4 regions of the Kitasatospora sp. NPDC059408 genome follow, and region 3 is predicted to be linked to each of the others. Evidence: riboswitches for the same ligand, from Rfam matches in the RefSeq annotation. Region 3 holds a riboswitch; each other region holds the start of a gene.
What was found. A riboswitch is a leader RNA that binds a small molecule or an ion and turns the genes downstream of it on or off. The one in region 3 is predicted to bind cyclic di-AMP.
Positions count from the first base shown of each region.

Region 1: it holds a riboswitch for cyclic di-AMP, as region 3 does, so the genes downstream of both, ACFXDE_RS25040 (NlpC/P60 family protein) here and ACFXDE_RS00995 (hypothetical protein) in region 3, are expected to answer to the same signal.
Region 2: it holds a riboswitch for cyclic di-AMP, as region 3 does, so the genes downstream of both, ACFXDE_RS42375 (transglycosylase family protein) here and ACFXDE_RS00995 (hypothetical protein) in region 3, are expected to answer to the same signal.
Region 4: it holds a riboswitch for cyclic di-AMP, as region 3 does, so the genes downstream of both, ACFXDE_RS00080 (transglycosylase family protein) here and ACFXDE_RS00995 (hypothetical protein) in region 3, are expected to answer to the same signal.

Region 1 is NZ_JBHYWI010000039.1:77,471-84,951, forward strand. Features, by position in the region: gene ACFXDE_RS25030 (NYN domain-containing protein) at 1-1,046, shown strand, start outside; gene ACFXDE_RS25035 (NlpC/P60 family protein) at 1,247-2,284, shown strand; cyclic di-AMP (ydaO/yuaA leader) riboswitch at 2,633-2,786, shown strand; gene ACFXDE_RS25040 (NlpC/P60 family protein) at 2,797-3,921, shown strand; gene ACFXDE_RS25045 (NlpC/P60 family protein) at 4,149-5,195, shown strand; gene ACFXDE_RS25050 (hypothetical protein) at 5,234-6,379, shown strand; gene ACFXDE_RS25055 (glycosyltransferase 87 family protein) at 6,389-7,481, opposite strand, start outside.
Region 2 is NZ_JBHYWI010000140.1:987-8,467, forward strand. Features, by position in the region: gene ACFXDE_RS42360 (MazG family protein) at 1-961, shown strand, start outside; gene ACFXDE_RS42365 (SDR family NAD(P)-dependent oxidoreductase) at 984-1,412, opposite strand; gene ACFXDE_RS42370 (cytochrome P450) at 1,679-2,962, shown strand; cyclic di-AMP (ydaO/yuaA leader) riboswitch at 3,173-3,341, shown strand; gene ACFXDE_RS42375 (transglycosylase family protein) at 3,347-4,276, shown strand; gene eno (phosphopyruvate hydratase) at 4,531-5,817, shown strand; gene ACFXDE_RS42385 (septum formation initiator family protein) at 6,028-6,513, shown strand; partial or broken gene ACFXDE_RS42390 (DUF501 domain-containing protein) at 6,485-7,024, shown strand; gene ACFXDE_RS42395 (exopolyphosphatase) at 7,150-7,481, shown strand, end outside.
Region 3 is NZ_JBHYWI010000001.1:236,930-244,410, reverse strand. Features, by position in the region: gene ACFXDE_RS01015 (TetR family transcriptional regulator) at 1-559, shown strand, start outside; gene ACFXDE_RS01010 (TIGR03618 family F420-dependent PPOX class oxidoreductase) at 587-1,024, opposite strand; gene ACFXDE_RS01005 (alpha/beta hydrolase) at 1,255-2,424, shown strand; gene ACFXDE_RS01000 (MoaF N-terminal domain-containing protein) at 2,544-2,873, opposite strand; cyclic di-AMP (ydaO/yuaA leader) riboswitch at 3,359-3,531, shown strand; gene ACFXDE_RS00995 (hypothetical protein) at 3,533-4,816, shown strand; gene ACFXDE_RS00990 (hypothetical protein) at 4,839-5,330, opposite strand; gene ACFXDE_RS00985 (IclR family transcriptional regulator) at 5,608-6,405, opposite strand; gene aceB (malate synthase A) at 6,609-7,481, shown strand, end outside.
Region 4 is NZ_JBHYWI010000001.1:11,280-18,760, reverse strand. Features, by position in the region: gene ACFXDE_RS00090 (LacI family DNA-binding transcriptional regulator) at 1-163, shown strand, start outside; gene ACFXDE_RS00085 (hypothetical protein) at 360-560, opposite strand; gene ACFXDE_RS00080 (transglycosylase family protein) at 838-2,157, opposite strand; cyclic di-AMP (ydaO/yuaA leader) riboswitch at 2,144-2,303, opposite strand; gene ACFXDE_RS00075 (hypothetical protein) at 2,666-3,643, opposite strand; gene ACFXDE_RS00070 (DUF397 domain-containing protein) at 4,215-4,487, shown strand; gene ACFXDE_RS00065 (ATP-binding protein) at 4,963-5,493, opposite strand; gene ACFXDE_RS00060 (helix-turn-helix transcriptional regulator) at 5,912-6,778, shown strand; gene ACFXDE_RS00055 (TetR/AcrR family transcriptional regulator) at 6,906-7,481, opposite strand, start outside.

The DNA.
Region 1 (7,481 bases), on a different contig from region 3:
TCCCCGGCGCCGCCGATCCGATGGACGTCGCGGCCGCCGCCTACCTGGTGCGGTCGGCGGGCTGGAGCCGGCTGGTCGCCGAGGCCGGCGAGGAGGCCGAGCGGGCCGGCGCCGAGGGCGCGGCCGCGGAGGCGGCCCGGCTGGTGGAGAAGCTGCAGGCCGAGCTGGCCGAGGTGCGGGCCGGGGCGCGCGCGGACCTGGACCGGCAGCGGGCCGAGTCCGAGGACGTCCGGCGGGAGGCCGACTCGCTGCGCAAGAAGGTGCGTTCGCTGGAGAGCGACACCCGCCGGGCGCAGGCCGAGACCCGTCGGCTGGCCGGCGAGCTGGAGGCGCTGCGCGCGCAGGCGGCGACCGAGCGCAGTGCGGCCGAGAGCGAGGCCCGGCGGCTGCGGCACCGCGTCGGCGAGCTGGAGACCGCCGCCGAGCAGGGCCGCCGTTCGGCCCGCGAGGGGCGCAGCGTGGAGGACATGCGGCTGCGGCTGCTGCTGGACACCGTGCTGCAGTCGGCGCAGGGGCTGCAGCGCGAGCTGGCGCTGCCGGTGTCGCAGATCCGTCCGGCGGACCTGGTGGAGGCGGTGGTGCCGGGTTCGGCCTCGCCGCACGACGTGGCCCGGCGCGGGCTCGCGGAAGACGATCCGGCCCTGCTGGACCAGCTGCTGGCGATCCCGCAGGTGCACCTGGTGGTGGACGGCTACAACGTGACGAAGACCGGCTATCCGACGCTGCCGCTGGAGCAGCAGCGGCTGCGGCTGCTGGGCGGGCTGGCGATGCTGGCCCAGCGCACGCAGGCGGAGGTCACGTGCGTGTTCGACGGGCAGGACCTGGACGTGCCGGTGATCATGGCGCCGCCGCGCGGGGTCCGGGTGCGCTTCAGCCGGACCGGCGAGACGGCGGACGAGCTGATCAGACGCCTGGTGCGGGCCGAGCCGCAGGGCCGTCCGGTCGTGGTGGTCTCCGCCGACCGGGAGGTCGCGGAGGGCGTGCGGAAGGCCGGCGCGCGCCCGGTCGCCTCGGTTCTGCTGCTGAACCGGCTGGCGCGGCCCTGATTCCGTGCCGATGGGGATGACGGCCGCTCAGCGTCCGGTTTGCGGTGATGTGCGGATTCGGTGAAGCGGCGTGGGGGCTCGGAGTTCACGCCTTTGGGGGAGTGGCGCAATGCCTGGATGTTCACTAGGGTCTGGCGTCAAACCTATTTTCCGGATTTCTCACCCGAACCGGTGAGTCCATGGAAGAAGGAGCAGGTCCCTTGGCCTCCCACCGCCGTCCCAAGCAGCCGAGCCGCGCGCGGGTCTCCGTGCTCACCGCTGCTGCTGCGACCGCGGTCGCGCTCTCCGCCCAGGTGGCCGCGCACGCCGCGCCGCAGCCGAACAAGACGGACGTCAAGGCGCAGATCGACGAGCTGCAGCAGGAGCAGGAGCAGGCCGCCGAGAAGTACAACGGCGCCAAGGAGCGGGCCGACCAGCTGCGCAAGCAGGCCGACCAGCTCCAGGACCAGGTGGCCCGCGGCCAGGAGCAGATGACCCAGCTTCAGACCGGCCTCGCCGGCGTGGCGGGCGAGCAGTACCGCACCGGCGGCATCGACCCGTCCGTCCAGCTGATGCTCTCCTCCGACCCGAACAACTACCTGGCCAAGGCCTCCAGCGTGCAGCAGGCCACCGCCACCGAGACCGACGCGCTCAAGGGCCTGCTGGACCAGCAGCGCCGCCTGGACCAGGAGAAGGCCGAGGCCGCCGCGGTGCTGGCCTCCCTGGACTCCACCACCAAGGACCTGAACCAGTCCAAGGCGGACGTCAACGCCAAGCTCAAGCAGGCCCAGGACCTCCTCAACTCGCTCAGCGCCTCCGAGCGCGCCGCGCTGAAGGCCCAGCAGGCCCAGGACGACCGCGCCTCGCGCGGCACCGACCGGGTCGACCTGAGCAGCCTGCCGCCGGCCAGCGGCTACGCGGCCGTGGCCGTGGCCAAGGCGATGAGCAAGCAGGGCTCGCCGTACGTGTGGGGTGCCGTCGGCTCCAGCACCTTCGACTGCTCGGGCCTGATGCTCTGGTCGTACGGCCAGGCCGGCGTCTCGCTGCCGCGCACCTCGCAGGAGCAGGGCCACTACGGCACCCGGGTGCCCTCGCTGGACCAGGCCCAGCCCGGCGACCTGGTGATCTACGGTCCCGACATGCACCACGTCGCGATGTACATCGGCAACGGCATGGTGGTGCACGCGCCGCACACCGGCGACGTCGTCAAGGTGATGAAGGCCGACGCGATGCCGATCAACACCATCCGCCGGGTCTGACCCCCCGACACGCCGCGGGCCGGCGCGACGGCCCTGTGATCCGCGCCACCTCCCGAGCGGGGGTGGCGCGTTCGCTTGAGCGCGTTTCCCTGCGTTTCGCCGCGTTCGCGTGACAAGTGATCAGCCTTGCGTACTGCCGCGATCACCTTCTGTCATCTTCACAAAAGAACTTGGTTATTCTTCCGCCTTTTTTCTGACAAGGATTTGAACCGATCACGGTTCAGTTACTAGGGTCGTGACCCGGACCACCGCACTGTCGATCGCCCAGCCAGGGTGGCGGCGGTGGTTCCCGCCGAGTTCGTGAAGCAGCGGGACGGGTCGAAGCGACCGTCCGACAGGGGAGCCCAGTGACAGGGGGCGCTGTGGAGCGGAGCCGGGGAACCACGTTCCTCCGGGGTGAATCGGCGCCAGGTCGGCCGGTGGAACGGCCGTGAGGCGTCGTAGGGCATGCTTCCGGCCCGAACCCGTCAGCTCACCCGGTAGGCGGACGTAGGAAGAAGGAGTCCGCCTTCGTGGCGTCCCATCGTCGTCCCAAGCCCGCCGGTCGTGCCCGAGTTTCCTTCCTGACCGGAGTTGCCGCGGCAGCCGTCGCCCTCTCCGCGCAGTCCGGCGCCCACGCCGACCCCGCGCCGACCAAGGACCAGGTCAAGGAGCAGGTCGACCAGCTCAACGAGCAGGCCGAGGTGGCGACCGAGCAGTACAACGCCGCCCAGGCCAAGCAGCAGGAGCTGCAGAAGCAGGTCAGCGGCCTGCAGGACCAGGTGGCCCGCCAGCAGGAGCAGGTGACCGACCTCCAGGGCGGCCTCGCCCAGATCGCCGGCGAGCAGTACCGCAACGGGGGCATATCCCCGACCGTCCAGCTGATGTTCTCGTCCAAGCCGGACAACTTCCTCAGCCAGGCCGACGCCCTGAACCAGGCCGGCAGCACTCAGAAGGGTCAGCTGAAGGAGCTCCAGGACCAGCAGCGCAAGCTGGACCAGGACCGCACCGAGGCCCAGGGCAAGCTCGCCGAGCTGGACGCGACCACCCAGCAGCTGAAGGCGTCCAAGGAGCAGATCCAGGGGAAGCTGACGGCCGCCCAGAACCTCTTCAACACCCTGTCCGAGCAGGAGCGCCAGGCCATCAAGGCGGCCGAGGACAAGGCCGCCGCCGATGCCAAGGCCAAGGCAGACGCCGCGAAGGCCCAGCAGGCCGCCGCCGACCGCGCCTCCCGCGACAGCAGCCGCACCGACCTCGGCTCGGCCCCGTCGTCCTCGCCGGTCGCCAAGCCGCCGGCGGCGGGCAGCTCGCGCGGTGCCGCCGCGCTGTCCTACGCCGCCACCAAGATCGGCAGCCCGTACGTCTGGGCCGCCACCGGCCCGAACTCCTTCGACTGCTCGGGCCTGATGGTCTGGGCCTTCGACCAGGCCGGCGTCTCGCTGCCGCGCACCTCGCAGGAGCAGGCCGGCGCCGGGACCCGGATCGGCACGGACCTCTCCCAGGCCCAGCCCGGTGACCTGCTGATCTTCTTCAACGACGCCCACCACGTCGGCATCTACGCCGGCAACGGCCAGGTGCTGCACGCGCCCAAGCCGGGTGCGAGCGTCCGCTACGAGGCGGTCACCAACATGCCGCTCTCGTCCATCGTGCGGGTCTGATTCCCCGCTCGGCTTCCCGCAGGCCCGGCCCTCCTCCCCGGAGGTCCGGGCCTGCGGCGTTTCCTTTCCTCGGACTGATGTCCGATTCAGGATCAAATATTCGGGTTGGGAGGGGTTTGGACTCGGTTGCCCGGACTCGCTAACGTCTGCCACCGGACTCCCGCTCCAGGACCGCCCGCTTGGGTGCGGCGGCGGGACCGGTCCGCAGGATTGGAGCAGCCGCCGCCATGCCCGTGCACCGCCGTTCCCAACTGCTCGCCCGTGCGCTGGTGCTGACCGCGGCCGCCACCACCGCCCTGGGCGTCACGACGGGCGGCAGCGCCCAGGCCGCCCCCGGCTCCCCGGACGCGCCCAGCCGCAAGGACGTCAAGGCGCAGGTCGAGCAGCTGTACAACGAGGCCGAACAGGCGTCGGAGAAGTACAACGCCGCGCAGGAGGCCCAGCAGCGGCTCCAGGGTGAGACCACCGTCCTCCAGGGCGAGATCGCCGCCGCCCAGGACCAGCTCAACCAGCTGCGCGGCGACCTCGCCACCGTGGCCGGCGCCGAGTACCGCTCCGGCGGCATGGCGCAGACCGTCCAGCTGATGCTCGCCACCGACCCGGAGGGCTACCTCGCCCGCGCCCGGAGCCTCGACCAGGCGACCGAGCGGCAGAACGAGACGCTGCACGAGCTGGTGACCCGTCAGCGCGGGCTCGACCAGCGCCGCACCGAGACCGCCGCCAAGCTCGCCGAGCTGGACCAGGCCCGCCGGACGCTCGCCGACAGCAAGCAGGAGATCCAGCAGCGGCTGGCCAAGGCCCAGCGGCTGCTCAACAGCCTGGGCGCCGCCGAGCGCTCCCGGATGGCCGCGCAGGACGCCCAGGAGGCCGAGCAGCGCGCCACCCGCGGCACCGACCGGCTGGACCTCGGCACCACCCCGCCCGCCTCCGAGCGCGGGGCGGCGGCGCTCGCGGCGGCGGTGCGGATGATCGGGTCGCCGTACGTGTACGGGTCCACCGGTCCCCGCGCGTTCGACTGTTCCGGTCTGATGTACTACAGCTGGCGGCAGGCGGGAGTGAGCCTGCCGCGCACCTCGCAGGCCCAGGCCTACGCCGGCCAGCGGGTGAGCCTGTCCGAAGCGCGACCGGGAGACCTGGTGATCTTCTACCGGGACATGCACCACGTCGGCATGTACGCCGGCGGCGGGGTGATCGTGCACGCCCCGTACCCGGGGGCCAGGGTGCGGTACGAGAGCGTCAACGCGATGCCCGTCGCGGGGGTGGTCCGGCTCTGAGCCCGACCCCGTCCGGACCGGACGCGATACGGCCCTGCGTGCTGTCCCGGCGCGGCGCCCTGCTGCTCGCCGCCGGAGGGCTGGCCCAGCTGTCGCTGCCGCCCGTCGCCCCCGCGGCGACCGGCCGGGGGCTCGGCGGGGCGGACGAGCGGACCGAGGTGGCGGCGGTGCTGGACGAACGCGCGCGCGAGTTGTCGGCCACCACCGGACTGCCGCTGACCGCCGGCTACCGCAACCTCGTCGTCTCCCCGGGCACGGGCCCCGGCCGACTGACCGTCACGGCCGACCTGGACGTCCGGGTCGCCGGCTACGACGAGTACCCCGCCGTCTACCCCCGCCGCCTCACGCTGACGCGGGCCGACGGCTGGCGGGTCGAGCGCGAGGACGCCGCGAGCGGGCCGCCGGCGCTCTGGGACTTCGGGACGGGACGGTCCGCGCGCGGCGCGCAGTGCCTGGTGCTCGGCCTCGCCGCCGGACCGGACCCGGCCGGGCCGGTCGCGATCGGCGACCGCGCCGTCCCCGCGGTGAGCGCGGTCTGGGGCACCGGCTGGGCGGGCCGACTGCTGCTGGAACTGCCCGCCACCGAGCCGCAGTTCGCCCGCCTGCTGGAGGCCGACCCGGCCGGCTGGACGGGCATGGCGGCGGTCACCGTGGCCGCCCCCGGCGCGCCCTCGCACACCCCGGCCGACCGGGTACTGATCAACCCCGAGGCGTTCGGGCGGCTCAGCGACTTCGGCCGCCAGGTGGTCGTCACCCACGAGACCACCCACGTCGCGACCCGGGCCGACACCCGGGCCTGGACGCCGCTGTGGCTCTCCGAGGGCGTCGCCGACTGGACGGCCTACCGCGACTCCGGCCGCACGCCCCGCCAGATCGCCCCCGAGCTGGCCCGGGACGTGGCCGCCGGAAGGGTGCCCACGGCCCTGCCCGCCGACCGCGACTTCGCCGCGGGCACCACCGGCATCGCCCAGGCCTACGAACAGGCCTGGCTCGCCTGCCGGCTGATCGCCGCCCGCTTCGGCACCGCCCGCCTGGTCGCGTTCTACCGCGCGGTGGGCGCGGCGGACGGCGCGGGGGAGGACCGCGACCAGCGGATGGACCGGCTGTTCCGGGCCGAACTGGGCCTCGGGAAGGACGAGTTCACGCGGCTGTGGGTGGCCGAGGTGGCCGCCCTCAACGCCTAGGACGGGTAATTAGCGCCCGGCCGGGGTGTTGGGCCGGTCGATCCCGTCGAGCAGGTCCTGCTCGTAGGCGATGCCCGGGCGGACCGGGTAGGAGCCGGCCGGGACGGGCTCCGGCTGCGTCAGCACGACGGTCGGCGGCAGCCGGTCCGTGCCCCGCGTGGAGCGCCAGAGGCGGACGCAGGACAGGACCGTCGCCGCCAGCAGGAGCAGGTTGCGCGCCGACAGGACGGCGATGGCCGCCGGGTCGCTCGCGAGGACCTGGGTGAACATCAGCGGGAATTCGAGCAGCGTGAGCGGCGCCGCGAGCAGGATCAGCAGTGCCACCGGCCGCTGGCTGCTGCCGCGGACCGTCAGGCAGACCGCCGCGACGCCGATCAGCCAGACCAGGTACTGCGGACTGATCACCCGGCTGGTGACGGTGAAGATCAGCAGCGCGGTCAGCGCCGCGTCGTACATCGTGGCCGCGTTGCGGCGCTTGGCGGTGTAGCGCCACAGCAGCAGCCACGCGAAGCCCAGCACGGTGCCGGCCATCATGACCTTGCCGACGACGCCGACCCAGGGCCCGAGCATCTCGGCCGAGCCGTAGTTCATCGTCACCCGGCCGTCCCAGCCGCCCGCGATCCTCGCGTAGTGCAGCGGCAGCGCGCCGAGCGACTCGACCTCGACGCCGCGGTCCTTCTGGAACGCCAGGAAGCCGAAGGCGCCGTTCATCCCGGCGGCCAGCAGGAAGCCCAGCGAGACGGCGGTGGCCGCCGCGAGCGTCCAGGAACGGCCGGTGCGGCGGCCGGAGGGGGTGCCGATCAGGCCGAGCAGCGGCCAGATCTTGACGATCCCGCCGAGGCCCAGCAGCATCCCGCCGACGGCCGGGCGGCGGATCAGCGCCAGCAGGCCGGCCACCGCGCTCGCGGTGACGATGATGTCGAAGCGGTTGTAGATCATCGGGCCGAGCAGCGGCACGGCCACCACCCACAGCCAGGCGCCGGTCAGCGCCCGGCCCCGGCGCAGGCCGGTGCGGACCAGCAGGGCCATCACGAGGGCGTCGGCGACCCCGCAGATCACCCAGAACGAGACCACGTACGACCACGGCAGCAGGCCGGGCAGC
Region 2 (7,481 bases), on a different contig from region 3:
CGGGCTGTTGGCGTGGCCGGCGTGGGAGGCGTTGCGGTCGGCGGGGCGGGTGCTGGCGGGGGACGCCGGGCATCCGCAGGTGGCCGTGGTGCGGCAGGCCGGGGTGGACGTGGAGATCGTGGAGCCGGCCTCGGCGCCGGCGCTGGCGCGGCTGCTGACCGAGGAGCCCGCCGGCCGAGGCCCCACGGTGTGGCTGGGCAGCCCGGACGGGGACCCGGGCCTCACCGCGGCGCTGGCGCGCCTGGCCGTGGAGCACGCAGGGGAGGTGCCGGAGATCGAGGTGCTGCCGGGGTCGTACGACCTGCCCGGCGCCCGCCTGCTGGACCTGGTCTCGGTCATGGACCGGCTGCGCTCGCCGGGCGGCTGCCCGTGGGACGCCGAGCAGACGCACGCGAGCCTGGTGAAGTACCTGGTCGAGGAGGCGTACGAGCTGGTCGAGGCGATCGAGGAGGGGGACCGGGAGACGCTGCGCGAGGAGCTGGGGGACGTCCTGCTCCAGGTGTTCTTCCATTCGCGGATCGCCGAGGAGCACCCGACCGACGCCTTCTCGATCGACGACGTGGCCGGTGACCTGGTCGAGAAGCTGATGTACCGGCACCCGCACGTGTTCGGGGACGTCGAGGCGGAGGGCGCCGCCGAGGTCGAGGCGAACTGGGAGCAGCTGAAGGCGGCCGAGAAGGCGGACCGCGAGTCGGTGCTGGACGGCGTGCCGGCCGGGCTGCCGTCGCTCGCGTACGCGGCGAAGCTGGTGTCGCGGGTGCGCCGGGCCGGGTTCGAGGGCGTGCCGGACGAGTCGTACGAGCTGCCCGCGGAGCTCACGGAGGAGTCCGCGGGCAGGCTGCTGCTGGCCGTGGCGCAGCGGGCGCACGACGCGGGGGTGGACGTGGACGCGGCGCTGCGCGCGGCGGCGCGCGCCTACCGGGACGCGGTCCGCGAGGCCGAGGGCCTCAAGCCGGAGTAGACGCGGGGGAAGGGGAAGGGCCTCAGGCCGCCGTCACCGCGTCCTGGACGGCGGTCCGGGGCTGGGGTAGGACGACCTCGCCGATGGCCTCGCCGACGAGGGCGACGAGCTCGGCGAGGCGCTCCAGGCCGAGGTGGTCGGGAAGGTCGGCGAGGGAGATGATCCGCTCGCCGTCCGGGCCGGCGACGCAGAACAGGTCGATCGGCCCGAGGTGCTTCTCGGCGGTGTCGACGAGCGCGGCGACGTCGCTGGGGCGGCGGACGTCCCCGCCGACGCCGACGACGGGGCAGCCGGGCCGGTCGAGTTCGCCGGCGAGGTCCTCCGCGACGCCGGCCCGCTGGTCGGCGATCAGCACTCCGGCGGCGCCGGCCGCGGTGAACCGGCGGGCGAGGTCGGCTCCCGACCCGCCGTCGAGTACCGCGATGACGACGACTGCCCCGGTGACCCGCATGGTGCGCTCCTCCCTGTGGGCGGTCCGCACTGACGCCCACGATTTCTGCCGAGGATCGTAGGCAGGTCCTGACCCTCCGCAACAGGGGTTACCCCTCAGGTGACCAGACTCACGCCTGCCCACCGTCCAAGAGCTGTCCAAAACCCGTCCACGCACTGTCCACGGGCCGTTCGCGGGGCGTTGAGGCGCGGTCCGCGGGCCGTTGACGATCCGGTCACTCACCGTAGATGGCGGGGTGCCCCCGACCCACCGGATACGGTCGTCCCATGCCAGTTCAGCCCGACGACGCCCGCCCGCCGCTCTTCACGTGGGAGTTCGCCGCCGACCCGTACCCGGCGTACGCGTGGCTGCGCGAGCACGCCCCGGTGCACCGCACCACGCTGCCGAGCGGGGTGGACGCCTGGCTGGTGACGCGGTACGCGGACGCGCGGCAGGCGCTGGCGGACGGCCGGCTGTCGAAGAACCCGGCGCACCACAGCGAGCAGGCGCACCGCACCGGCCGGGTCGGGATCCCGGGGGAGCGGCAGGCGGACCTGATGACGCACCTGCTGAACATCGACCCGCCGGACCACACCCGGCTGCGCCGCCTGGTGTCGAAGGCGTTCACGCCGCGCCGGGTGGCCGAGTTCGAGCCGCGGGTGCAGCAGCTCACCGACCGCCTGATCGACGGTTTCGCGCAGCGCGGTTCGGCGGACCTCATCCACGAGTTCGCGTTCCCGCTCCCCATCTACGCGATCTGCGACATGCTCGGCGTGCCGGCCGAGGACCAGGACGACTTCCGTGACTGGGCCGGCATGATGATCCGCCACGGGGGCGGCCAACGCGGCGGCGTGGGGCGGGCGGTGAAGCGGATGCGGGCGTACCTGCTGGAGCTGATCCACCGCAAGCGGGCGGACCTCGGGGACGACCTGATCTCGGGCCTGATCCGGGCGAGCGACCACGGCGAGCACCTCACCGAGAACGAGGCCGCCGCGATGGCGTTCATCCTCCTGTTCGCCGGCTTCGAGACGACCGTCAACCTGATCGGCAACGGGACGTACGCGCTGCTGCGCAACCCGGAGCAGCGCCGCCTGCTGCAGGAGTCGGTGGCGCGGGGCGAGACGGCGCTGCTGGAGACCGGGATCGAGGAACTGCTGCGCTACGACGGTCCGGTGGAGCTGGCGACGTGGCGGTTCGCGACCCACCCGCTGACCATCGGCGGGGTGGACATCCCGGTCGGCGACCCGGTGCTCGTGGTGCTGGCGGCGGCGGACCGGGATCCGGCCAGGTTCTCGGACGAGAACACCCTGGACCTGGCCCGGGCGGACAACCCGCACCTGGGTTTCGGGCACGGCATCCACTACTGCATCGGCGCCCCGCTGGCCAGGCTCGAAGGCCGGTCGGCGCTGGCCACGCTGTTGTCCCGGCTGCCCGATATCGCGCTGGCGGAAAGCCCGGAGAACCTGCGGTGGCGCGGTGGCCTGATCATGCGCGGATTGCGCGAACTTCCGGTCGAATTCAGTCCCGAGAGCCGTTCACCGCACGCGCTTCCCGACGCTCCGACACACTGACGGGGCGTCGCGAACCGGTACGGATCGGCCGTATGAACACCCATCAATCCGGACAAACAACCGCCGTTGGTAGGCGATCGACCACGTGCCGTAATTTCTGTGTGATGTCTGCGATATGAGCTTGTGATTGGTCTGAGGATCTGTCTACTCTCCCTGGAGTTCGCAGCTGCGGACCCCGAGTGCGGAACGCCGAGTCCTGCCCGCCGCGCCACGGGAAACCGACCAGAACCCTGGGCAGGGGCGGGGGAACCAGGTTTGTTGCCGTTCCTCCACGGCTTGGGGTGAAGCCGCCCGAGCGGAATCGTTTCCGCAGACGGCGGCCGGGCCACCTCCCGGTCCGAACCCGACAGCTCACCTCGCAGGCGTGCGGAGAGGGACCCCTTCATGCTGTTCGTTGGAACCGGTCGTCACCGCCGTCGCACCCAGACCGAGAAGGCCATCGCCGTCGCCGGAGTGGCCGGCGTCGGACTCGCGATGCCGATCCTCACCGCCACCGGCGCCTCCGCCGCCCCGGCCTCCGCCTGGGACTCCGTCGCCCAGTGCGAGAGCGGCGGCGACTGGGGCATCAACACCGGCAACGGCTTCTACGGCGGCCTGCAGTTCACCTCCAGCACCTGGAAGGCCTTCGGCGGCACCGCGTACGCGGCGCAGGCCAACCAGGCCTCCAAGGGCCAGCAGATCGCGGTGGCCGAGAAGGTCCTGGCCTCGCAGGGTCCGGGCGCCTGGCCGGTCTGCTCGAAGAAGGCCGGCCTGTCGAAGGGCGGCGCCCCCGCCGCCGTCGACACCTCCGACGCCAAGCCCGCCGCGCAGCAGCACTCCCAGCCGGTGCAGCAGCAGCCCGCGGCGAAGCCGGCCCAGCCGAAGCCGGCTCAGAAGCCCGCCCAGCAGCAGTACCAGCAGCACACGCAGCAGGCCCAGCAGCAGCCGCAGGCCCCGGGCTTCTCCGGCAAGGCCGGCTGGGACGCCGACGCGAAGGTGTACTGGTACCAGAACAACGGCACCTGGTACTGGACCAGCCACCAGGGCGTCTACCAGCAGTACGCGGGCCAGGCCCAGCAGCAGGCCGCTCAGCAGCAGTACGCCCAGCAGCAGGTCCAGCAGCAGTACGCCCAGCCGCAGCAGCAGGCCCCGCGCGCCGCCGTCGCCCCGCAGGGCGGCCACGACTACACCGTCCACGCCGGTGACACGCTGTCGAGCATCGCGTCCGCCCAGGGTGTGCACGGCGGCTGGCAGTCGGTCTACGACGGCAACCGCGGCACCGTCGGCGGCGACCCGAACCTGATCCTGCCCGGCCAGGTGCTGCACCTCGGCTGACGCCGGCCGGAACCGGTGCGACACGCCACGGAGGGGGCCGACCCCGGATCGGCCCCCTTCGTCCGCTTCCGCCCCTTTTCCCGGGGAGCCCGGGTGAACTACCGGTAAGTAGCCCGGCCACACGCTGAGACGGGACCGAGGTCGGCGTGGCCCCGGGACCACGTGCGGTTAGGCTCTGGTCGTAACGACTCCGCAATCATCCCGCCGGCCGCACCACTGGTCAGCGGGACCCTGCTTCCGCAAGGAGATGCCTCGTGCCGTCCATCGATGTCGTCGTAGCCCGTGAGATCCTCGACTCGCGTGGCAACCCCACGGTCGAGGTCGAGGTCGGCCTCGACGACGGCAGCACCGGTCGTGCCGCTGTCCCGTCGGGTGCCTCCACCGGCGCCTTCGAGGCGCTGGAGCTCCGCGACGGTGACAAGAACCGCTACTTCGGCAAGGGCGTGGAGAAGGCCGTCCTGGCCGTCATCGAGCAGATCGGCCCGGAGCTGGTCGGCTACGACGCCACCGAGCAGCGCCTGATCGACCAGGCCATGCTCGACCTGGACGCCACCCCGGACAAGTCCTCGCTCGGCGCCAACGCCATCCTGGGCGTCTCGCTGGCCGTCGCGCACGCCGCCTCCGAGGCGAGCGACCTGCCGCTGTTCCGCTACCTGGGCGGCCCGAACGCGCACGTCCTGCCGGTCCCGATGATGAACATCCTCAACGGCGGCTCGCACGCGGACTCCAACGTCGACATCCAGGAGTTCATGATCGCCCCGATCGGCGCGGAGTCCTTCTCCGAGGCCGTCCGCTGGGGCGTCGAGGTCTACCACACCCTCAAGGGCGTCCTGAAGGAGCGCGGCCTGTCCACCGGCCTCGGCGACGAGGGCGGCTTCGCGCCGAACCTGGACAGCAACCGCGAGGCCCTGGACCTCATCACCGAGGCCATCCAGAAGGCCGGCTACGTGCCCGGCCGCGACATCGCGCTGGCCCTGGACGTCGCCGCCTCCGAGTTCTACCAGGACGGCGCCTACCAGTTCGAGGGCAAGGCCCTCTCGGCCGCGGAGCTCATCGAGTACTACGCCGGGCTCGTCGCCGCCTACCCGCTGGTCTCCATCGAGGACCCGCTGGACGAGTCGGACTGGGACGGTTGGAAGGCCATGACCGTCAAGCTGGGCGACAAGGTCCAGCTGGTCGGCGACGACCTGTTCGTCACCAACCCGGCCCGCCTGGCCAAGGGCATCGAGACCGGCACCGCCAACGCGCTGCTGGTGAAGGTCAACCAGATCGGCTCGCTGACCGAGACCCTGGACGCCGTCGAGCTGGCCCAGCGCAACGGCTACCGCTGCATGATGTCGCACCGCTCCGGCGAGACCGAGGACGTCACCATCGCCGACCTGGCCGTCGCCACCAACTGCGGCCAGATCAAGACCGGCGCCCCGGCCCGCTCCGAGCGCGTCGCCAAGTACAACCAGCTGCTGCGCATCGAGGAGATCCTCGACGACGCCGCCGAGTACGCCGGCCGCGGCGCCTTCCCGCGCTTCCGCTCCGCGGAGTAATCACGCTCCGCGGAGTAATCAGCACGGTCGCTCCGCGGAGCAATGAGCACAGTCGCTCGGCGGAGTAGTACGCACAGCGAGCACGAGGGCTGAACACCTCCGGTGGTGCACGCCTGACCGGTGCCCCGCCGTTCACCCCGTAGGGTGGACGGCGGGGCACCGTCGCGACCAGGAGGGGAACGGGAGATGGCTGGCTGGAGGATCCCGGGCTTGGCGGCCCGTCCTCGCTTCACGAGCCGGGCGACCGTCCTCGTCCTGGTGCTCTGCTCGCTGGTGGCGATCCTCGCCTACCCGACGCGGCAGTTCATCTCCCAGCGCGCCGAGATCTCCGCCCAGCGGGCGAAGGCCGAGCACGCCCGGCAGCAGGTCGAGCAGCTGCGCCGGGACAAGGCCCGCTGGCAGGACCCGGAGTACGTCAAGGCGCAGGCCCGTGCCCGGCTGCACTACGCGATGCCGGGGGAGACCCCGTACATCGCGGTGGATCCGGCCGGAGCGGGCGCCGCCCAGTCCTCCGCCGCCCCGCCCGCCCCCTCCGACGGCACGGCCGGCGGCGCGGTGAAGGCCGCCAAGCCCTGGTACTCCAGCGTCTGGGACTCGGTGGACGCCGCCGACACCGCGGCCCTGGCCCCCATCGCGCCGTCGACCCGTCCCCTCCCACCGTCCCCCGCTGGAGACCCCTCCCCCCATGACCACTGAGAACCACCCCGCCGTCTCCGACGCCGACGTCGCCGCCATCGCCGCCCAGCTGGGCCGGGTCCCGCGCGGCCTGCGCGGCGTGGCCCACCGCTGCCCGTGCGGCAACCCGGACGTCGTCGAGACGGCCCCGCGGCTGCCCGACGGCACGCCGTTCCCGACGCTCTACTACCTGACCTGCCCCAAGGCCGCCTCGCTGATCGGCACCCTGGAGGCGGACGGCGTGATGAAGGAGCAGACCGCCCGGCTGGCCGAGGACCCGGAGCTGGCGGCCGCGTACCAGAAGGCGCACGAGGACTACATCGCCCGGCGCGACGCCATCGAGGTGCTGGAGGGCTTCCCGAGCGCCGGCGGCATGCCGGACCGGGTCAAGTGCCTGCACGTGCTGGTCGGCCACTCGCTGGCCGCCGGAGAGGGCGTCAACCCGCTCGGCGACGAGGCGATCGGCATGCTGGAGGACTGGTGGGCCAAGGGCCCGTGCGTCTCCCCGGCCGAGGTCGAGGCGGCCGGCGAGCGGGTCCTGCGCAACCGGGCCAAGGACCAGGACCACGAGGCCGTGATCGCCGCCAAGGAGCAGAAGACCGCCGAGCGCGCCGCGAAGAAGCGTGCCGCCGACGAGGCCGAGGCGCGGGAGTCCGAGTGAGCACGACCCGCGTGGCCGCGATCGACTGCGGCACCAACTCGATCCGGCTGCTGGTCGCCGACCTGGACCCGGCGACCGGTGAGATCACCGACCTGGACCGCCGGATGATCGTCAACCGGCTGGGCCAGGGCGTGGACCGCACCGGCCGGCTGCACCCGGACGCGCTGGCCCGCACCTTCGCGGCCTGCCGGGAGTACCGGGAGGTCGTCGACGGCTTCGGGGTCGGCCCGGAGCGCATCCGCTTCGTCGCCACCAGCGCCTCCCGGGACGCCGAGAACAGCGACGAGTACGTCAAGGGCGTGCGCGAGATCCTCGGCGTCGAGCCCGA
Region 3 (7,481 bases):
CACCGCCGCCGCGCTCTTCGCCGAACGGGGCGCCGAGGCGACCACCGCCGAGGAGATCGCCAACGCCGCGGGCATCTCGCTGCGCACCTTCTACCGGTACTTCTCGGTCAAGGAGGACGCCGTCGCCCCGCTGCTCGCGGCCGGCGGGCGGCGCTGGGTCGAACTGTTCGCGGAAAGCTCCGCCGACCTGCCGGTGCGCGAGGCGCTGGAGCGCTCGGCGGTCGCCTCGCTGACCCCGGCCGACGCGCCTGCCGCCGAGGCCATGCACTGGACCCGCAGCCTGCTGCGCGACCCCCGTCTCGCGAGCACCTGGCAGCGCGTGCACGCCGACTCCGAGGAGCGGCTGCGCGGCGTCCTGGCCGACCGCTGCGCGGAGGACGCGGACGTGCTGGAGATCCGCCTGGCCGCCGCTGCGGCGACCGCCGCGATCCGGGTCGCCCTGGAGGAGTGGGCCCTCTCCGACGCCCCCGCGACGGGCCCGGGTTCACCTCAGGAGCTGGGCGCCCGCTGCATGCGCGAACTCACCGGGGGGCTGCGCCCGTGGAGCCGGGTGCCGTGAGCAGGGTGCCGTGAGCAGGCCTGTGCGTCAGCGGTCCTCGAAGGCCGCGGCCGGCAGGGGTTCGACGCCGACGACGCGGCGGATGCGGGTGGGCTCGATGAGGACGGTGACGCGCCGCTCGCCGGGGATCCGCCACTCGTAGCGCTCCGCGCCGAGGTACTTGCGGGCGAGATCGTCCATCCGGCGGTCGGCGCGCTCGCCGGTCACGAACCCGACGGCGCGGCCGTGGATCTGGACCCGGTCGTACGGATCGGCCAGGTCGGCGTTGGAGAGGCAGACGCGCGGGTCGCGGCGCAGGTTCCGCTCCTTCGTGCGGCCGATGGCCGTGTTGAACAGGACGAGGTCGCCCTCCAGGTCCACCCACATCGGGGTGACGTGCGGGGCGCCCTCGGCGTCCGTGGTCGCCACGTACCAGATCCGCGGCTCGCGAACCCGAGCCCGGATCTCCTCGTTCCAGCCGCCCACCGCGCCACCTCCAGGGATTCCCGATCACCTGACGTTCTATCAGGTTCGGCTCGGCGAGATGACAACTTTCAGATGACAGATTTCAAACTCTGTTATCTGAAAGTTGTCATCCGTCACCCGGAACCCCGGCCCGCTAGGGTGGAAGATCGCGTCCCGACGGGGAACCGGGGAGGTGCCCCGGATGTCCTAGCGGCGGGGGCGTGAGTTCGAGGCGTGGGAGCAAGTAGGACATGGGTCTGACGAGCCACAAGGTGTTGGCGCTGACCGTATTGATCGCCGTCGTGATGATGGCCGCCACGGTCTGGCTGTGGCCCAGACTCGCGAGGAAGACCTGGCAGGCGGTGCTCGGCCGGATCGGCACGCTGCTCGCCACCCAGTTCACCGTGCTCGCCGCGCTCGGACTCGTCGCCAACAACTACTTCTCCTTCTACAGCAGCTGGGACGACCTGCTCGGCACCGGCGGTGACAACGGCCCGGTGGTGATCCACAACAAGGCGGACGCCTCCGGCCGCCTGCTCGTGGAGACGATCGGCCACGCCTCAGTCCAGGGCGGCGGCGCGATGGGCCGCGAGCCCGCCAAGTCCGGCGAGATCCGCAAGGTCCGGATCGACGGCAAGCTCACCCGGCTGTCCACGGAGGGCTACGTCTACCTGCCGCCGCAGTACTTCCAGCCCGAGTACGCGCAGCGCCAGTTCCCGGCCGTGATCGTCAGCACCGGTTTCCCCGGGCAGGCCGAGAACCTGATCACGCGGTTCAACTACCCGGGCGCGGCGCTCAAGCTGCTCCAGGAGGGGAAGATGCAGCCGACCGTCATGGTCCTCATGCGCCCCTCGCCGGCCCTCCCGCAGGACACCGAGTGCGAGGACATCCCCGGCGGCGCGCAGTCCGACACGTACTTCACCAAGGACGTCCCCTCGGCGATCCAGGCGAGCTTCCGGGTCTCCGCCGACCCGCAGGCGTGGGCCTTCATGGGCAACTCCACCGGCGGCTACTGCGCGGTCAAGCTCGCCATGCGCCACCCGGAGGTCTTCCCGACCGCCGTCTCCCTCTCCGGCTACTACCGTGCCGCCGAGGACCCGACCACCGGCGACCTCTTCGGCGGCAGCCGGCAGCGCCGGGACGAGGCCGACCTGATGTGGCGGCTCAAGAACCTGCCGCAGCCCAAGGCGGCCGTTCTGCTGGCGGGCACGAAGCAGGGTGACGGCGACTACAAGCACGACACCGAGGCGTTCATCGACGCGGTGCAGAGCCCCGGCCCGATGAAGGTCTCGTACAGCATGCTGGAGACCGGCGGCCACAACTTCGAGACGTGGAGCAAGCTGCTGCCGTCCTCGCTGGAGTGGCTGTCCGAGCACCTCAAGGTCCCGAACCAGCCGGGCCAGCCGGCCCCCGCAGCCTGAAGCCGGCCTTCGTAGCCGGACAGCCGGTTCCCGCAGCCGGATGGTCCCCGCGGCCCGACTCGCTGCAGCCGGCCGGTTCCCGCAGTCCGACGGTCGCCGGCCTCGCGGACCGGCCGGCCTCAGGCCACCCGCTCCAGCGTCCCCGTGTGGAGCTCGCCGACCCGGCCGCCCTCGCCCTCGAAGGTCCAGAACGCGCGCACCGTCAGCCGGACCAGGTCCATCACGTGGCTGACGGTGATGCCGCTCTGCTCCGTCCAGCTGACGAAGTACACCTCGGGCGCGACCTCGGCGACGTGGAGCGCCACGTCCTCCCACTGGCCCGCCGACTCGCCGAGGCCCTCCCAGCGCAGCCGCTTGCCGTCGGCCGAGTAGGCGTTGCGGAAGGCCGCGCCGTTGTCGGCCCGGAAGAGGTAGGTGCGGCCGGCGAAGGCGGGCAGGGGCGCGGTCATGGTGCGGCGGTTCCTCGTCTCTGCGGGAGGGGGCGCGGTGCTCTTGTGCACGACGGTGGATGTCGGACCTCCAATTTATCCGATCGGGCGAGCTCGCACGCCACTGCCAGTGAAGACGCACCCCCGTCACCGTCACCACGCAAGGCCCGCCAGGGCACCGCCGGCCAACAGGTGACACCGGCACCGGCACAGGCACCGCGACGGTCGGCGGCACCCGGCTGCTCGGCGGGCGCGACCGCCTCGAACCCGCCGGGGCGCCGGACGCCGGGGTCCGGATCGGCGCCCGGCTCGCCCGAACATCAACGGCCCGCCGGGATGCCGGCCAACTGATCCACTGCGCACCGTAGTTGATCGACACAACTGTGAGCTGCGCGACAACCGGTCGAGACGAGTTGTCCGTTCACGGACCGACTGCCTAGCCTGCAACGGCGTCCGCCCTCGCGGACCCCGCCGCCGGGACGCCGAGTCCCGTCCACCCGACGGCGGGCAACCGAGCACCACAGCGGACGGGAGCGGGGGAACCAAGGTCAGCGCCACGACCCGGCACGCCCTCGCGCGTGCCGGCCGCGGCTTGGGGTGAAGCCGTTCCCACAGGCGGCCGGGCGACCTCTCAGTCCGAACCCGACAGCTCACCTCGCAGGCGTCGCAGAGGACACCCCATGCACAAGCCTGCCCGGCGCCCCGCGCCCCGCCATGCCCGCCCGTCCCACCGCGGCCGCACCGCCGCCCTCGCCGCCACCGGCGCGCTCGCCATCACCGGCGCCGGCCTGTTCGGCCTCCAGTCCGCGCCCGGAGCCCAGGCCGCCACCGGTCCGACCGTCACCCAGGACCGGCTCGCCCCGGCCACGATGGTCGCCGGCCGGGCCGCCACGGCGACCCTCACCGTCCACTCCTCGTCCTGCTTCACCGCCAAGACCGTCGGCGTCGGCGTGCGCGACGCGGCCGGCAACAACCTCGACTTCCCCGGCAACGCCAGCAATGTGCCGATCTGCCCGTGGAGCTACACCTTCACCAGTGGCGCGCGCGCCCTGCCGGCCGGCACCTACACCCAGTTCGGGTTCTGGCAGGACTTCGGTGGCGCCTGGCACAACCTGCCGTCGCAGCAGCTCGTCGTCTCCGGCACCCCGACCCCGACCACCACCCCGTCGGCCACCCCCACCCCCACCCCCACGCCCACCCAGGCACCCACCCAGACGCCCACGCAGACCCCGAGCGCCACCGCCACCCCGAGCACCCCGGCGCCGTCCTCCCCGATCGCCGGCAAGTCGCTGACCTGGTCCGACGAGTTCAACGGCCCGATCAACTGGGGCCAGCGCTGGGTCGGCGACAAGAGCACCGCGTACAAGTACGGCAACCACAACCCGGACGACAACAAGCTCGACTGGCTGGACCCGAACAACGTCAGCGTGGCCAACGGCGTCGCCACCTTCACCGCCACCCCCGGCAGCAACACGCTGGAGAACGGCAAGCAGTCCTGGAACACCGGCTTCCTCACCACCGAGGGCTCCAGCGAGGGCTTCCAGGTCAAGACCGGCGACTACGCCGAGACCCGGGTCAAGCTGCCGGCCGGCTCCGGCGCCTGGCCGGCCCTGTGGACCTGGAAGAACGGCAACGGGGAGGTCGACTCCTTCGAGTACCACCCCGACAACCCGAACCTCCTGGAGCTGACCAACCACGTCAACCCGGGCAACTTCGACTACTACACCAACGCGAGCGCCGTCGCGAAGGACCAGTGGGTGACCATCGGCACCTACTACGGCGCCACCTCGGTGGACTGGTACGTCAACGGCGTGAAGGTGTTCTCGGACGGCAAGGGCGTCGGCGCGAACTTCTCGGCGTACCTGATCCTCAACCTGTCGGTGTGCGCGGGGCAGTACCACCCCGCGCCGCAGGGGACCGCCCCGATCACCTTCGCCGCCGACTACGTCCGCGTCTACCGGTAACCGCACCGGCACACGGTAGCCATCAGCCGGCAGCCGTCTCGACGACCCTGATGTCGAACGGCTGCCGGTTGTTGCGCGGGTGCCGGTCGTCCGGGCTGATCACCGTGACCTTCCCACCGGTCAGCAGGCCCGTATGCGCCATGGGGGAGATCCGCACCGTGACGAGCGCGGTCGCGCTGCGTCCCTCGGGCAGGCCGGGGCCGAAGGTGCAGCGCACCTCGCGGCCCAGGAACGCCTCGCAGTTCTCGGGGAAGTACGGGCCCACCGCCGTCACCTCCTCCGGCAGGGTGACGATCACGGTGAAGGGCGAGGCGGTGGTGTCCGGGCCGAGGTTGGCGACGAAGGCGTGCACGGTCGTGGTGCCGCCGGGCGGTGCGGGGCTGGGGTCGAGCCGGACGACCTCCAGGTCGGAGTCGGACAGCGCCGCGGCCCGGCTCGCCGGCGCGAGCTGCACGGCCGGACGGGGGTCGGGCCGCTGCCCGGCCCACGACGGGACGGCGGTCAGCGTCGCCACCGCACAGCCTGCCGCCACGGCCACCGTCAGCCACGTCCCGCTCCGTGCCGCGTTCCCAGCCCTGCCGCGAAGCCTCTTGCGCCTGCGCTCCATCGCCGTTCACCGTGCCCTCGTGCTCCGGCGGCCCGCGCCGTCGCGGGCCGCGTCCGCACCAGGGTGGCCGAGCGGCGGGCGGCCGTCGCCGCGCCCCGCCCTCCGTCCGCCCGAACGGAGGAACGTGTGCACAGGAAGTCGACCAGTCCGACTTCCTGCGCATGACACCTCAACTGACCACTCGTCAGGGCGCGAGGACCTGCCCCAGTCGGGCCGCGATCTTGTGCATCACGGAGACGAGCGACGCCGCGCCGTCCTGCTGCTCCAGCGCCCGGATGCGGGCCTCGGGGCCGGAGACCGACAGCGCCGTCGGCGTCGGCGCGCCCGGGACGGCGAGCGCGATGCAGCGCACCCCGATCTCCTGCTCCTGGTCGTCGACGACGTACCCGCGCTCGCGCGCCTCGGCGAGCTGGTGCAGCAGCTCCTGCGGGTCGGTGACGGTGTACTCGGTGTGCGCGGGCAGCGTGTTGGGGCCGAGTATGGCGCGGGCCTCCTCCTCGGGGAGCTGGGCGAGCAGCGCCTTGCCGACGCCGGTGCAGTGCGGCTGCACCCGCCGGCCGACCTCGGTGAACATCCGCATCGAGCGGCGCGACTGCACCTGCCCGACGTAGACCACCTCGCCGCCCTCCAGGACCGCGAGGTTCGCGGTCTCGCCGGTGGCCTCCATCAGCTCGGCCAGGTAGGGGCGGGCCCAGCTGCCGAGCAGGCGCCCGGCGGTCTCGCCGAGCCGGATCAGCCGGGGGCCGAGGGTGTAGCGGCGGGCGGTGTCCTGGCGGACGTAACCCTGCTGCACGAGGGTACGTACCAGGCGGTGGATGGTCGGCATCGGCAGGCCGGAGGTGGTGGAGAGCTCGCTGAGCGTCGCCACGCCGCCGGAGTCGGCCAGCGCCTCCAGGAGCTGGAAGGCGCGTTCGACGGACTGCACGCCGCCGCTCGCGCGGTCGGCGCCCGTCGTCGATGCTGTGTCGGGGGTCGCAACCACCGGCGTTCCCTTCGCTGTCGGGGAGGAGTAGAGTCCCGGCGATCACATCAACAAACCGTTGAAATTCTGTATCGCGGAAACTAGTCTCCACCTTACAGAATCGAATGCGCCGACAGGTGGGTTCGGATCAAGGAAGTTCCCCAAAGGAAGCTCCCACCGGAGCTCCCTTCGCCAGGCTCAACCGTCTTAGGAGTGTCCTGCTCATGGCCACAGATCAGGGACCCGGCGTCTCCCCCGCCGCTCCGGTCGTCACTGTCGCCGGTCCGCGCGTCCACCGGGCGGAGGAGGTGCTCACTCCGGAGGCGGTCGCCTTCGTCGTCGGCCTCCACCGCGCGTTCGAGGGCCGCCGGCAGGAACTCCTCGCCCGGCGGAAGACCCGGCGCGCCGAGATCGCGCAGGCGGGCACGCTCGACTTCCTCCCGGAGACCGCCGACGTCCGCGCCGGCGACTGGAAGGTCGCCGAGGCGCCGCGCGCCCTCCAGGACCGCCGCGTCGAGATCACCGGCCCCACGGACCGGAAGATGGTCATCAACGCCCTCAACTCCGGTGCGCGGATCTGGCTCGCCGACTTCGAGGACGCGACCTCCCCGACCTGGGAGAACGTCGTCAGCGGCCAGGTCAACCTGATCGACGCCTACGAGGGCCGGATCGACTTCACCAGCGACGCCGGCAAGGCCTACGCCCTCAAGCCCGCCGCCGAACTCGCCACCGTCCTGGTCCGCCCGCGCGGCTGGCACCTCGACGAGAACCACCTGCTCGTCGACGGCGTCCCGGTGGCCGGCGCGTTCTTCGACTTCGGCCTGTACTTCTTCCACAACGCGGCCCGGCTGCTCGCCAAGGGTCCGGAGGACCCCAACTCCGGCCCGTACTTCTACCTCCCGAAGACCGAGAGCCACCTCGAAGCCCGGCTCTGGAACGACGTGTTCACGCACGCCCAGGCGCAGCTCGGCATCCCGCACGGCACCGTCCGCGCCACTGTCCTGATCGAGACCATCACCGCCGCGTTCGAGATGGACGAGATCCTCTACGAGCTGCGCGACCACGCCGCCGGACTCAACGCCGGCCGCTGGGACTAC
Region 4 (7,481 bases), 230 kb from region 3:
CGAGCCGCCGCTGACGACGATCCGCCAGCCGGTCGAGGCGATGGCGACGGCGGCGGTGGACGCGCTGCTGGAGGAGGTGGGCGGGAACGCCGCCCAGCGCGGGGAGTTCATGTTCCAGCCGGAGTTGGTCATGCGCGGCTCCACGGGGGCCTGCGCGCGCTGAGGCCGGTGACGGCCGTGTGAAGGGCCCCGGAGGGCGGTTGCTCTCCGGGGCCCTTCGGCGTGCCGTGCCGGGCTGTGCCGGGCTTGTGCTGCGCTGTACCGGGCTTGTGCTGCGCTGTACCGGGCTTGTGCTGCGTCGTGCTGGGTTTGGCCTGCGCTGTGCTGGGCTGTGCCGCGAGTGCCGTGACGGGCCGGGGTCAGCCCTCCTGGACGGCCGGGCGGTCGGCGGTGACGCGGTGGCCGTCGGCGGCGTCGCCGGTGCGGGTCTCGGTGCGGCGACCGCGGGCCAGGTAGTCGCGCAGGATCAGTTCGACGGCGTCCTGGGGACTCTTGGTGCCGGAGAGCATCATCGCGTCGATCGCGAGGTTCGCGTCGAGCGTGACGGTGACCTGGGCCATGGGTGACTCCTCCTCGGGTGCAGAGCAGCAGCATGCCCGCTGGGCCGGGGTTTGACCACGCGAATGCTCCGATGCGCGGAGCCACGGGTGCGCGCCGGGGGAAGGCGGCACGGACTTCGGAGGCGGGTACGCCGAAGCCCCGGGGAGAGCGACCAGTCTCTCCCCGGGGCGGTGGGCGGGTGACAGATAACAGATGATGAAATCTGTTATCTGTCATCTGTTCGCTGTCATCCGCGATCCGTCACCCGTCCCCGGCGGGACGGTTCCGGAAGGATCCTCAGACGCGGCCGGCGAAGTCCGGCGCCCAGTTGGCGATGGTCTGCAGGCGGACGCCCGAGCTCGGGTTGGCGGCCTCGACGTACTGGCCGCCGCCGATGTAGATGGCGACGTGGTAGACGCCGGAGTCCTGGCCGTTGTTGGACCAGAACAGCAGGTCGCCCGGCTGCAGGCTGTCCAGCGAGACGTGGGTGCTCGCGGCGGCCTGGTCGTTGGCGACGCGCGGGATGGAGATGCCCGCGGCGCGCAGCGCGGCCTGGGTCAGGCCCGAGCAGTCCCAGCCGCCGTTGCCGGTGCCGCCGTAGACGTACGCCTGGCCGACCTGCGCCTTGGCGAAGCTGACCGCGGCGGCCATCGAGCCGGTGACGGCCGGGGCCGGGGTCTGCGCCTGGGCGGAGGGCTTGGCGGCGGGCTTCGAGGACGGCTTGGCGGCCGGGGTCTGGGCCTCGGCGGCCGGCTGGGCGTTCACGGCGTTCCCGGCGGAGGACTGGCCCGGCTTCTGCGAGCGGTCGAACCAGTTGAAGTCACCGGACTGGCCGGCCGGCGCCTGGGCGGAGTCGCCGAAGGACAGGTGCTGGCCCGGGTAGATGGTGTCCGGACCGTCGGTCAGGGTGCCGCGGTTCAGCTCGTACAGGCGCTGCCAGCCGCCCTTGACGTTGTGCTTGTCGGCGATCGTGGACAGCCAGTCGCCGGCCACGACGGTGTAGTCCGAGGCACCGGCCTGGGTGGTGCCGCCCTGGGTCCAGTCCTGGCGCTTCTGCGCCCAGGTGCCCTTGGCGGAGTCGGCGGCGGCCGGGGCCTGCGCCTGGTCCTGCGCCGGGGCGGCGGGCTTGGCGGCGGGCTTCGAGGACGGCTTGGCAGCGGGTGCGGCCGGGGCGGCCTTCGCGGTGCTCGCGGCGGCGGAGGTGTCGACGGCGGCCGGGGCGCCGCCCGCGGTCAGGCCGGCCTGGACGGAGCACACGGGCCAGGCGCCGGGGCCCTGCGAGGCGAGGACCTTCTCGGCGACGGCGATCTGCTGGTCCTTGGTGGCCTGGTTGGCCTGCGGGGCGTACGAGGTGCCGCCGAAGGCGGCCCAGGTGCTGGAGGTGAACTGCAGGCCGCCGTAGAAGCCGTTGCCGGTGTTGATGCTCCAGTCGCCGCTGCTCTCGCACTGGGCGACCTTGTCCCAGGTGGTGACGGAGGCGGCGGAGGCGGTGCCGGAGGTGAGGCAGGGAATGGTGAGGCCGACGCCGGCGACGCCGAGGGCGGCGATCACGCGGCGGGTGCGGCTGGACAGGCGAGTGCCGTTGGTGGGCAGCATGAAGACGCGGTCCTCTCCCACGCCTGCGAGGTGAGCTGTCGGATTCGGGCCGGAGTTGCCCGGCCGCGCTGTGGCGCGGCTTCACCCCTAGCCCAGGACCGTTCCGTGGATCGGTCCGGGGCGACTTACCTGTGGGTCCCCCGCTCCTGCCGTGGTGCGTTTTCGCGCTTCCAGCGCACCCGACGGCAGGACTCGGCGTTGCGGATGTGCTGGGTCCGTGTGGTCACGAACGGGGAGCACGTTAAGCAGACTTAAGTACGAACTGCAAATACCTGTGATGCGCATCACGGATTATGGAAAGCCGCCAAGAATTTCCTTCTCCAAGATCGAAAATGATCGTTTTCTTGCAATAAACCTGCGGATGTGCACAACTGGCAGGCTCTCAGGAATTGCATGACGGGCGGTCACTCGATCGCAAACAATCACAGAACGGACATCTCGCGCATTCGGCTCTTAATTCCCTTACGCCGCAAGCCGAAAGGGCCCGGAGCGCGGTCGCTCCGGGCCCTTCCGTACGCGTTGTCGGCGGTTACTCGCCGGCGGCCTCCCCGGTCGCCCCGGAGGCCGTCCCACCGGCCGCGTGGGCCGCGCGGGAGCCCTCGGCGGCGGCCTCCGCCGCCTCGGCCTCGGCCTGGGCCTGCGCGGCGGCCAGGGCCTCCGCGGACGGCGCCGGCAGCGCGGCCAGGTACAGCGAGGCGATGAGCTGGCCGACCGTCTGGTAGGCGCCGAGCGGCGCGGCGGACGGGCAGCCGGTCTCCTCGGCGGCCGTGGCGAGCAGCTCGGAGTCCGCCTCCGGGCCGATCACCAGCGGGGCCAGCGCGGGGCGCTGCGAGCCGGTCTCCTTGAGGTGCGCGACGGCGGCGGCGACCGAGCCGGGCACGTCGAGCGCGGCGGGGACGACCGGGACGGCCAGGCGGGCGGCCAGCAGCACGCCGGTGATGCCGGCGGCGGCCGCGGCGTCCTCGCCGCCCACGGTGGTCAGCACGACGCCGTCCGCGGCGGTCGCGATGGCGAACAGGCGGGCGCGGTCGGCGCGGGCCAGCCCGGCCTCGGACAGGCGGACGTGGACGGCCTCGGCCAGCAGCGGGTGCGGGCCCAGCACGTCGGTGACGTGCGCGCCGTACTCGGCGGCGAGCGCGTGGAGTTCGGGCAGGAAGTCGTGCGGGCCGGGCACCAGGGGTACCAGGATCGGTGCCGGGACGCCGGCCTCGGCGGCGGCCGCCAGCAGCTCGCCGATGCTGCGCTCGGTGCCGTCCGCGCCCTCGGTGCCGTCGCCGGGGAGGTAGCCCACCGCGGTCTGGACGCCGTTCTGCTCGCTGCGGACGATCGAGAGCAGCTCCTCGACGACCGAGCGGGACTCGGGCCCGGCGGTCGCGGGCACGGCGAGCACCAGGGCCGGGGAGCCGGACGGGATCTCGGGGCGCTCGGGGCGACGGTGGCGCCCCCGCGCACGGGAGCCTGGAGTGCGAACGGGCAGTGGCGCGCCCGGGATGGCTGCGGTGCTCATGGCGGAGATCGTAGGACATCGGCCCGTCAGGGCTGCAGTCGGCTGCCGTGCCGGTTTCGCGCGAGCGTGGTGTGCGCGGCGCGCGGAGCTCTCGCGTGCGCGGGTCGATGAGCGGTCATTAGGTCATATTCCGGACATACCTGGCCCAACCCCCGCGCGTCCGCCGGTATCTCCTGGAGACGGGTCCGGTGGGGCGTCACGTTGCACCCGTGGCGAGTGAGATGTCTCACAGTCGACGGGCGGTCTGACGGAGGGTCACGAGTGCGCGACTCCCGGCTTTCGAAGATCAACATTTAGCGGGGAGCCGCTCACGGCCGGTTATCGGAAGCGGGCCGGTTCGGTCGGCTATGTCCGTTTACGTACCGTCAGGAGAAGGGTCCGTGAAGAGTTCAGGTCGGCCGGTGAAAGGCCTCGTGCACCTGCACCGTCTCGTGCTGATGCACGTGCACAAGGGCTATCATCGCGTCAAGTGAGGCGTTGTGCCGGGCTGGTACGGGGCCGGCCCGTTCGTTCGGCGGGTGCCGGGGGCGCCGCGCTGGACCGCAACTCCGGGGCTCTTCGGGAGACTTCTATGCACGACTCGCACGAATCGCAGGAACTGGGCGGCTCGTACGGTCCCTACAACGGGATGGCCGCCACCGAGCTGGAGGGAGTGGTCTGGCAGAAGAGCCTGCACAGCAACTCCCAGGGCAACTGCGTCGAGTTCGCCGCGCTGCCGGGGGGCGACGTGGCGATGCGCAACTCGCGCTTCCCGGACGGTCCGGCGCTCATCTACACGCGGGCCGAGATCGCCGCGATGCTGTTGGGGGCCAAGGACGGGGAGTTCGACCACCTGTCCGCCTGACCGGACGTCCATCCGGCCGTTCACCGGGCCGTCCGGCCGCTTCACCGGACGTCCGTCGGTCCGGCCACCGCTCCGCACCAGGAGCCATCGGGGGGCCGTCGTGGGTGCTGACACCACGGCGGCCTTTGTCTTCTCCGCTGTCTTCTCCGCGGGCTCGGCCCCGCGGTCGTCCGCGCGGTTCGTGACGCACTCGGTCACATGCTCGGTGGTGTGCCTCTTCGCGGGCTTCTCCACCGTCCGGTGCGCTGCCGTCCCGCGTAACGCTGTCCCGTGCACTGCTGTCCCGCGCACTGGCGGCCCGTCGGCCGTCGGGGGCGCACTGGTCGTCGCGGGTGCGCTGCGGGGGGCCGGCAGGTCTCCGGCGCGAGCCCGGCGAGGGCGAACTACCGCTTCCTCCCGGGGTTTCGGTCCTCCCGGGGTGTCCATCGATCCGGGGACGCGTGCCCGCGCTGCGGGGGTGCGTGCCCGTCCGCCGCTAGGCGGAGCGCCGGTGCCGGCCACCGAGTTCGGGGGTCGCGGCCTGCGCCTGCGCGTCGGCTTCGAACAGCGCCCAGACGACCTTGCCCCCGCCCAGCGGGTGCCAGCCCCAGGAGTGGCTGAACGAGTCCACCAGGTGCAGCCCGCGGCCGGATTCGGCCACGAAGTCCGCCTCCCGGGCGATCGGGCCGATGCTGCTCGGGTCGCTGACCGCGCAGACGATCTGCGGCGCGCGGTGCACGAGGCTTATTCGGATCGGCAGCCTGCCGTCACCACCGTGCTGTGTGGGAAAGTCGTACTCGCCCAGGGCGCCGCCCACCGGGTCGGGCCGTGCGCCGATCGCATGCCGCAGCGCGTTGGTCACGAGTTCCGACGCGACCAGCGCGACGTCGTCGAACAGCTCCATCAGCCCCCAGCGCTGCAGAGCGGTCCGGGCGAAGTCACGTGCGGTTCTGACGGCTTCGAAGCGAGGAGCGAGCGTACAGGTGACCACGTGGGGGTCAACCGCCAAAGCCGTACCGGTGCCCATGAAGAGCTCCTCCCATAAGGGGGCGGACACGGCTGGACCCGCCGGGGTCATGCCGGTCACCTCCGACTCGCTCGGCCGCACGGCCCCCTCCTCGACGAGGCGCGCGCGCACACGAAGGCCCGGTGGCGTGGGGGACGCTGCCGGGCTGGTGCACGGAGTCGCGCGTGGGGTCGACGCGGAGCCCGCGGGATTGCCAGGGATGTGCAGGTGCACGTGCACCATGGTCCTCTGCGCTCACTGCAGATGCAAGAGTCGATTCACGTGCAGTCGCACTATTGGCATATGCAAGCGCCGGATGCACGTGCATCCTGGTGTGTGGAGTGCAGAACTGATAGGAACATCCGTCAGTATCGGCACCGTGAGCGCTCAACTGATGGCAGACTGTGCGCTGTTTGCCCTAGGTGGAGGTTTCGACCGCATGACCACAGTTCAGCCGGGCGGCGGCTCGATGGTCCGCCGGATCCTCCTCGGCTCACAGCTGCGACGCCTGCGTGAGGCGCGCGGCATCACCCGCGAGGACGCCGGCTACGCGATCCGCGCCTCCGAGTCCAAGATCAGCCGCATGGAGCTCGGCCGGGTCAGCTTCAAGGAGCGCGACGTCGCCGACCTGCTCAGCCTCTACGGCGTGGACGACGGCCTGGAGCGGGAGGCCCTCCTCGGCCTGGTCCGCGAGGCCAACAAGTCCGGCTGGTGGCACAGCTTCAACGACGTGCTGCCGGGCTGGTTCCAGACCTACGTCGGTCTGGAGGAGGCCGCGCAGCTGATCCGCACGTACGAGGTGCAGTTCATCCCGGGACTCCTGCAGTCCGAGGAGTACGCGCGGGCGGTTTTCGGTCAGAGTCGGCCGGTCATCAGCGAGGAGGAGGTCGAACGGCGGGTCAGCCTCCGCCTTCGCCGCCAGAAGCTGCTGACCGAGGGCAACAACCCGCGCCTGTGGGCCGTCATCGACGAGGCCGCGCTGCGCCGCCCGGTCGGCGGGCCCAAGGTGATGCGCGGCCAGGTCCAGTACCTGATCGACGTCGCCGAGCAGGCCAACGTCGTCATCCAGGTCATGCCGTTCCGCTTCGGCGCGCACGCGGGCGAGTCCGGCGCGTTCACGATCCTGCGCTTCCCGGAGCAGGACCTCGCCGACGTCGTCTACCTGGAGCAGCTCACCAGCGCGCTCTACCTCGACAAGCGGGACGACGTGGACGCCTACATCCAGGTCATGGAGCGCCTCTGCGTGGACAGCCTCACGCCCGAGCGCACCATAGACCTGCTCGCCTCGATCCTGAAGGAACGCTGAGCCTCCGCCCGGAGGGGCCTGGACGTCCGGGCCCGAACGGCCGGACCACGAGCCGTGCTTGCCCGCCGCCCGGACCGTCCGTCGGCGAGCACCGGCCGCCGGATCATCTGCCGCCGCCCACCGGCCGTCAGCCGCGGGCCGGCGGCGTTTCGCGTTCCGGCGGCAGCGGCTGTGGCAGCGGCTGCGGCGGGCGGCCCAGCTCCCACGGCAGGTCGTAGCGCCGGAACAGGTCGGCCCGGATCGGCGCCAGCGGCACCTCCGCGCCCGGCAGCAGGAGGCCGATGCACCCGCCCATGAGCGCGCTGCGCAGCACCGCGTGCTCGGCGGCCGGATCCGGCGCACCCCACTCCCGCAGCAGGCCCTGGAGGATCGCGCCGAGCTGCTGCTGCTCCGGGTCCTGGACGAAGGAGCCGGTGTCCGGGTCGAGGATCAGCGCCAGGTGGGAGCGCATCACCCGCGGGTGGTCGAGGGCGAGGCCGAGGACGGCGTCGATGGCGCGGGCCAGCCGGGCCTCGGGTGTCGCGTCCGGCGCGAGTTCGGCCAGGGCGCTGCTGAGCGACTGGTGCATCATCCGGTGCGTGGCGGACTGCATGAGCAGCCGTTTGCCGTCGAAGTAGTACGACAGCAGCCCGCGCGCGAGTCCGGCGCGCTCGGCGATGTCGCTCAGCGTGGTCCCGGCGTATCCGTGCTGGTCGACCAGTTC